2 regions of the Paraburkholderia sp. BL18I3N2 genome follow, and region 1 is predicted to be linked to the other one. Evidence: riboswitches for the same ligand, from Rfam matches in the RefSeq annotation. Region 1 holds a riboswitch; the other holds the start of a gene.

What was found. A riboswitch is a leader RNA that binds a small molecule or an ion and turns the genes downstream of it on or off. The one in region 1 is predicted to bind thiamine pyrophosphate.
Region 2: it holds a riboswitch for thiamine pyrophosphate, as region 1 does, so the genes downstream of both, B0G75_RS32640 (FAD-dependent oxidoreductase) here and thiC (phosphomethylpyrimidine synthase ThiC) in region 1, are expected to answer to the same signal.

The regions. Positions count from the first base shown of each region.
Region 1 covers NZ_PVNC01000007.1:99,371-102,778, forward strand. The annotation lists gene B0G75_RS20240 (thioredoxin family protein) at 1-367, opposite strand, end outside; gene B0G75_RS20245 (GreA/GreB family elongation factor) at 807-1,217, shown strand; TPP riboswitch at 1,369-1,487, shown strand; gene thiC (phosphomethylpyrimidine synthase ThiC) at 1,581-3,408, shown strand, end outside.
Region 2 covers NZ_PVNC01000019.1:81,196-84,603, forward strand. The annotation lists gene B0G75_RS32635 (ABC transporter ATP-binding protein/permease) at 1-746, opposite strand, end outside; TPP riboswitch at 1,128-1,251, shown strand; gene B0G75_RS32640 (FAD-dependent oxidoreductase) at 1,468-2,598, shown strand; gene thiS (sulfur carrier protein ThiS) at 2,680-2,877, shown strand; gene B0G75_RS32650 (thiazole synthase) at 2,950-3,408, shown strand, end outside.

The DNA of each region.
Region 1 (3,408 bases):
TGTAGATGGTGTGCCCGCCGGCAAGATCGGTGAGCGCCTGCTGACGTTCGGTGAAACGATGTTGCGAGAAGCGGTCGGTCCAGCCGAGACTGTTCCAATAATCCACGTGCAGCGCCAACGGCACGATGCTTTGCGTCGCGCCGCTGTTCTTCCATTGGCTCAGCCAGTTGTCGGCGGGCGGGCAGCTATTGCAGCCTTCACTGCTGTACAGCTCGACCAGCGCCACGCGATGCGCCGGGCTATGCGCGCTGCAGATGGCGCCGGCCGCGTCCGCGAGACCGCTGGTCACAAGCGTGGTCAGCGCGACAGCGAGCGCGATGCTTCGAGTGAAGCGCCGATCGTCTCGGCGGGGTCCGGCGGTTTGCATGGCGTGCTCCAATCAGGATCTGCACGTTTGTCGAACCGCACGCCCGGTTATGACAGCCCGTTCCAACTTTTTTCCTGAAGCGCGAAGACGCCGGGCGATGCACGACTCGCGTGCTAACATTAGCCTTTCTATTGCGCGCGTTCAGTCAGATGAATGGCGGCGTCCTCTTCACTCTCTTTCGTTACCCGCCGGCTACCTCGATGCGCTTTCCGACTTCCCGTGCCTTCTTCCGCTTGCGCCCCCGTCGCGCAACCGGCTGCGCGCGCGCGGAACTCATGCCGCGTCGCGCCGGCGAGCCGTCCCGAACGCTCCCGCTCCACGCCGCCCGGCGCCCGATCTAACGCTGCTCGCTCCATTGCCTGAGCCGCGTTGCCGGGCTCCGGGCCGATCTCATCCGCACGCTGTTTCCTCAAATGTAGATCGAATTGGAGTACCCGTCGTGAAAAAGACGAAAACCTGTTATCTCACCGAACTCGACGTCGCCCGTCTCGAGAAACACGCTGCCAGAGCCGGCGCGCAAGCGCATTTGCAAGACATGCTCGACGACGTGCTGGAACGCGCCGTGATCGTCGATTCGCGCGAGATTCCGGCCAACGTCGTCACGATGAACTCACAAGCCACGCTGGTCGACGAAACTAGCGGCGAGGAGATGACCTGGACCGTCGTCTATCCGCCCAATGCGGACTTCGCGCACGGCCGCCTGAATGTGTTCTCGCCCGCCGGCATCGCCTTGCTCGGCGCCAAACGCGGCGAGCGCATCCGCTTCACGCCGCCGAGCGGCACGGAGAAAGTGCTGAAGCTGGAAAAGATCCTGTTTCAGCCCGAAGCCGCCGACGATTTCACGTTGTAAGCAACGCCCCGCACGTCACGCGTAATTTTTTCGGCATCATCTCCGGCTGCCCCGTCGATCCACAGAAGCGCGTAGCGGCCTGCTGCTATTTCCGTCATTCGAATTTTCTAGATGGGTTGCCAAGCAGCGGGCGGCCGGTGTATCGTGTGCGCTGCTAACGCGGGGGTCCTGCGTCGCACGGAGGTCGGAGGTCCGTGCTGCGTGGGTGAGAAATACCCTTTGAACCTGATCTGGATAATGCCAGCGCAGGGAAGCGTACGGATTTCGCACCCAAGCCTTATCGCCTCATCTCTCGCGAATTCCGACTACTTCCGTCTCGTCTCCTGCTTAGCCGCCCCATATAGCTTTGCATAGGAGATACAGATGAACGCCAATCCGAAGTTCCTTTCCGCCGACGCTCACGTCGACGAAGCCGCTGTCGCGCCGCTGCCGAATTCCCGCAAGGTCTACGTGACCGGCTCGCGTGCCGACATCCGCGTGCCGATGCGCGAAATCTCGCAGGCCGATACGCCCGACAGCTTCGGTGGCGAAAAAAATCCGCCGGTCTATGTCTACGACACGTCGGGCCCTTACTCCGATCCGGAAGCGAAGATCGACATCCGCGCCGGTTTGCCCGCACTGCGCCAGGCCTGGATCGAAGAGCGCGGCGACACCGAAGCGCTGACGGGTCTGTCGAGCGACTTCAGCCGCGAGCGCGCAGCCGACACGGCCACCGCCGATCTGCGCTTCAAGGGCCTGCATCGCACGCCGCGCCGCGCGATCGCCGGCAAGAACGTCTCGCAGATGCACTACGCGCGGAAAGGCATCATCACGCCGGAAATGGAATACATCGCGATTCGCGAGAACCAGCGCCGTGCCGAGTATCTGGAAAGCCTCAAAACGAGCGGCCCGAACGGCGAAAAGCTCGCGGCGATGATGGGCCGCCAGCACCCGGGCCAGGCATTCGGCGCGAGCGCGTTCGGCCCGAACGGCCTCACGGCGATCACCCCGGAATTCGTGCGCGAAGAAGTGGCGCGCGGCCGCGCGATCATCCCGAACAACATCAATCACCCGGAAAGCGAACCGATGATCATCGGCCGCAACTTCCTCGTGAAGGTGAATGCGAACATCGGGAACTCGGCGGTGACGTCCTCCATCGGCGAGGAAGTCGACAAGATGACGTGGGCGATCCGCTGGGGCGGCGATACGGTGATGGATCTGTCGACCGGCAAGCATATCCACGAAACGCGCGAGTGGATCATCCGCAATTCGCCGGTGCCGATCGGCACGGTGCCGATTTACCAGGCGCTGGAAAAGGTCAACGGCAAGGCCGAAGACCTGACGTGGGAAATCTTCCGCGACACGCTGATCGAACAGGCCGAGCAAGGCGTCGATTACTTCACGATTCACGCGGGCGTGCGTCTGCAATACGTGCCGCTCACGGCCAAGCGCATGACGGGCATCGTCTCGCGCGGCGGCTCGATCATGGCGAAGTGGTGCCTCGCGCATCACAAGGAAAGCTTCCTGTACGAGCATTTCGAAGACATCTGCGAAATCATGAAGGCGTATGACGTGGCCTTCTCGCTCGGCGACGGCCTGCGTCCCGGCTCGATCTACGACGCCAACGACGAAGCGCAGCTCGGCGAACTGAAAACGCTCGGCGAACTCACGCAGATCGCGTGGAAGCACGACGTGCAGACCATGATCGAAGGCCCCGGCCACGTGCCGATGCAGTTGATCAAGGAGAACATGGACCTGCAACTGGAATGGTGTGACGAAGCGCCGTTCTACACGCTGGGACCGTTGACGACCGACATCGCTCCGGGCTACGACCACATCACGTCGGGCATTGGCGCGGCGATGATCGGCTGGTTCGGCACGGCCATGCTCTGCTACGTCACGCCGAAGGAACACCTCGGGCTGCCGAACAAGGACGACGTCAAGACCGGCATCATCACGTACAAGCTGGCCGCGCACGCCGCCGATCTGGCGAAGGGCCATCCGGGCGCGCAGGTGCGTGACAACGCGCTCTCCAAGGCGCGCTTCGAATTCCGTTGGGAAGACCAGTTCAACCTCGGTCTCGATCCGGACAAGGCGCGCGAATTCCACGACGAAACGCTGCCCAAGGATTCGGCAAAGGTCGCGCATTTCTGCTCGATGTGCGGCCCGCACTTCTGCTCGATGAAGATCACGCAGGACGTGCGCGAGTTCG
Region 2 (3,408 bases), on a different contig from region 1:
TTGTAGAACGCGATCTGCTCGGCATTTTCACGCAGACGGATCAGGCCGAAACGGAAATCCGCCTCGACTTTCTGCGCCTGGTAATTGATCGGCACGAGCGGATGGCCGACCTTCTGGATGATCAGCGAGCCAACCACGGCGTAGAGCGCCGCGGCCCACACCATGTAGCCGGGAATCTCGATCGGCATGCCGCCGAGCGAAATGGTCAGCGCGCCGGCCAGCGACCACAGGATGGTGATGAACGACACCAGCGTGACGACGGTGGACAGCAGGTCGAGCGTCAGCGAGAGCGTGCTGGTGGCGAACGACTGCAGGTCGTCGCTGATCCGCTGGTCGGGGTTGTCGGCGAGGCGGTCGCGCTCGATGCGGTAGAACGCGCTGTCCTTCAGCCACTCGTTCAGATAGCGCGTGGTCAGCCACTGGCGCCAGCGGAAGCCGAGCATCTGGCGCAGATAACGGCCGTACACCGCGAGAATGATGAAGCCGAACGCGAGCCCCGAGAACACCATCAGCAGGTGGGGGAAGTCGTGCACATTCTTGGTTTGCAGCGCGTTGTAGAAGTCGGCGCTCCAGCGGTTCAGCCGTACGTTGATCCACACCACGAGCAGATTCATCACGATGATCGCGATGAGGAGGCCCCATGCCGTTTTTCGTTCTTCGGAAACCCAGTAGGGTTTGATCAGGCTCCAGGCGGAGACTTTTTCGTCCGGCGGCAGCACGGGGGTGGCAGAGGTATTCGGTGTCATGAGCATCCTGAAGTAGTGCTGGCCCATTCGGGGCTGACCCATTTTGGGCGAGCCCGTCGGCGGGCTGCCCTGCGGCGGGTTTGCGGTACATGCCCGGGCGTCGTGCTCGACGAACGCCCGCCCGGGTGAGCGTCAGATTCTGGCGTGAAGCCCTTAAGCGAAAATTAATTTGCGCTGCGAGGTCCCGCGCCGGTGCCGCTGCGAGGATGGCGGGACGGCGTGCCGCCCGCGCCGCGCTCGTGCGGCATCCTGTGCTGGCATTGTGCCAGAGCGCCGCCGTCGGCCGCATTGATAACGTCAAAGATGGTGCCGGATCAAATCGCGCGCGACGCGGCCAGCCGCTGGTTTGCGGGCGCCGCGCCTTTTATGGTCTAATGACCTTCGACGAAACAGGGGTGCTTCGCGCACAGGCGGCATGATTTTCATGGCGCAGCGGCGAGGCTGAGAGACACCCTTTGCACCCGATCCGGGTAATACCGGCGCGGGAAGTTTCCGGAAGCAGCCAGTCTTCCATTCCCCGCCGGGCAGCGTCCGTCATTGGATCGCGCATTGTCCGGCCGGCCTCACCCGCCGGTTTCGTCCTGGGTACGTGCGTTGTGTTGCCGTACGGAAAGGACTCGATGACCGCCTATTCTTCAGATATGTGTTTTGCTCTTCGTCACGCCGCCTTCGGCGCGCCGTGCTTCAGCTTTGCTTGCCGTCCTGAAACGGAGTGTGCGCGATGACGCGTTCTGCACAACCCGATTTCGCCGTGCTCGGCGGTGGCCTGTGCGGGCGGCTTGTGGCGTGGCGTCTCGCCGGACAGGGGCATCGCGTGGCGCTTTATGAGCGTGGCGATGCCGCCGGTACGCAATCGGCCGCGTGGGTCGCCGCGGCGATGCTGGCACCGCTCGCGGAAGCCGCCAGCGCAGAACTGCTGATCACGCGCCTCGGCGCGAGTTCGCTCGAAACGTGGCCGCAAGTGCTGGCCGAGTTGCCCGAGCCCGTGTTTTATCAACGCAATGGCACGCTGGTCGTGTGGCATCACTCGGATCGAACCGAAGCGCCGCTGTTCGAACGCCGGGTGCGTTCGAATGCGCCCGCTGAACTGCTGGACGGCGGTTTCGTCACGCTGGCAGGCGCGCAGCTCGGCGCCGCCGAGCCTGCTTTGGCGGGCCGCTTTAGCCAAGGTTGGCTGCTGCCACGTGAAGGCCAACTGGATAACCGCCAGGTGCTCACAGCGCTGGCCGCGGGTATCGCGCAACGCGGCGTCGACACGCACTGGAATACGCCGGTCGACGAGCGTGCGCTGCCGCCCGCGCGTATCACGATCGACTGCCGCGGCCTCGGCGCGAAGCCCGTGCTGCCCACGCTGCGCGGCATTCGTGGCGAAGTCGCGCGCGTGCATGCGCCCGGTATCAAGCTGACGCGGCCGGTGCGGCTGCTGCATCCACGCTATCCGCTCTACATCGCGCCGAAGCAGGACGATCTCTACGTGATCGGCGCGACCGAAGTGGAAGGCGAGGACATGTCGCCGGTCAGCGTGCGCTCCGCGCTCGAACTGCTGAGCGCGGCGTTTTCCGTGCATCCCGGCTTCGGCGAGGCACGCATCCTCGAACTGAATTCGCAGTGCCGCCCAACTTTGCCGGACCACCGTCCGGCCTTGCTGTGGGACGGCGCGCAGACATTGCGCGTGAACGGCCTGTACCGGCACGGCTACATGATCGTGCCCGAAGTCGCCGACGAAGCCGTGCGCTTCGCCGCGGCGCTGCTCGACGGGCGCATCGGCGACGCCGATGCCTTCGCCGACTGGCAGCGCGACGCGCGCTGGAGCGAGCTCTTTCAACTGGATTCCGCGCGGGAGCCGGCATGAGCGTTGCGCGACTCGTCATTGCGCAGACGAGCACTGCACGTCACGCCGCTTTCGCCATCGACTGAAACGTATTCGAACACCATGGACATTCATATCAATCAGAAGCCGTTGTCGCTGCCCGAAGGCGCGACCGTCGCCGACGCGCTCACCGCGTTCGGCGCACGTCCGCCGTTTGCGGTCGCGCTGAACGGCGACTTCGTGGCGCGCGCCCAGCATGCGGCGCGCGCGCTGCAAGCGGGCGACAAGCTCGATGTCGTGCAACCCGTGGCCGGCGGCTGAACGTCCGCCGCGCACTGCGGGAACACCGGATTGCCGGAGACAGGATTGCTGGAGACAAACAGGATTATGCAAATGACTTCCCCCCAAACCGCCGACGCGCTCACGCTCTACGGCCAGACCTTCGCGAGCCGCGTGCTGCTCGGCACCTCGCGCTACCCGTCGCTGCAATCGCTGTCCGATTCCATCGACGCCGCGCGGCCCGGCATGGTGACCGTCGCGCTGCGCCGGCAGATGAACGAGGGCGGCGCGGAAGCCGGCTTCTTCGATCTGCTGAAGCGCCATGGCGTGCCGCTGCTGCCGAACACGGCCGGCTGCCTGACCGTCGGCGAGGCGGTGACGACCGCGCATATGGCGCGCGAAATCTTCGAGACCGAGTGGATCAAGCTCGAACTGATCGGCGATGACTACACGCTGCAGCCCGACCCGGTCGGTCTGATCGAAGCGGCCGCGCAACTGATCAAGGACGGCTTCAAGGTGCTGCCGTATTGCACCGAAGACCTGGTGATCGGCCGCCGTCTGCTGGACGCCGGC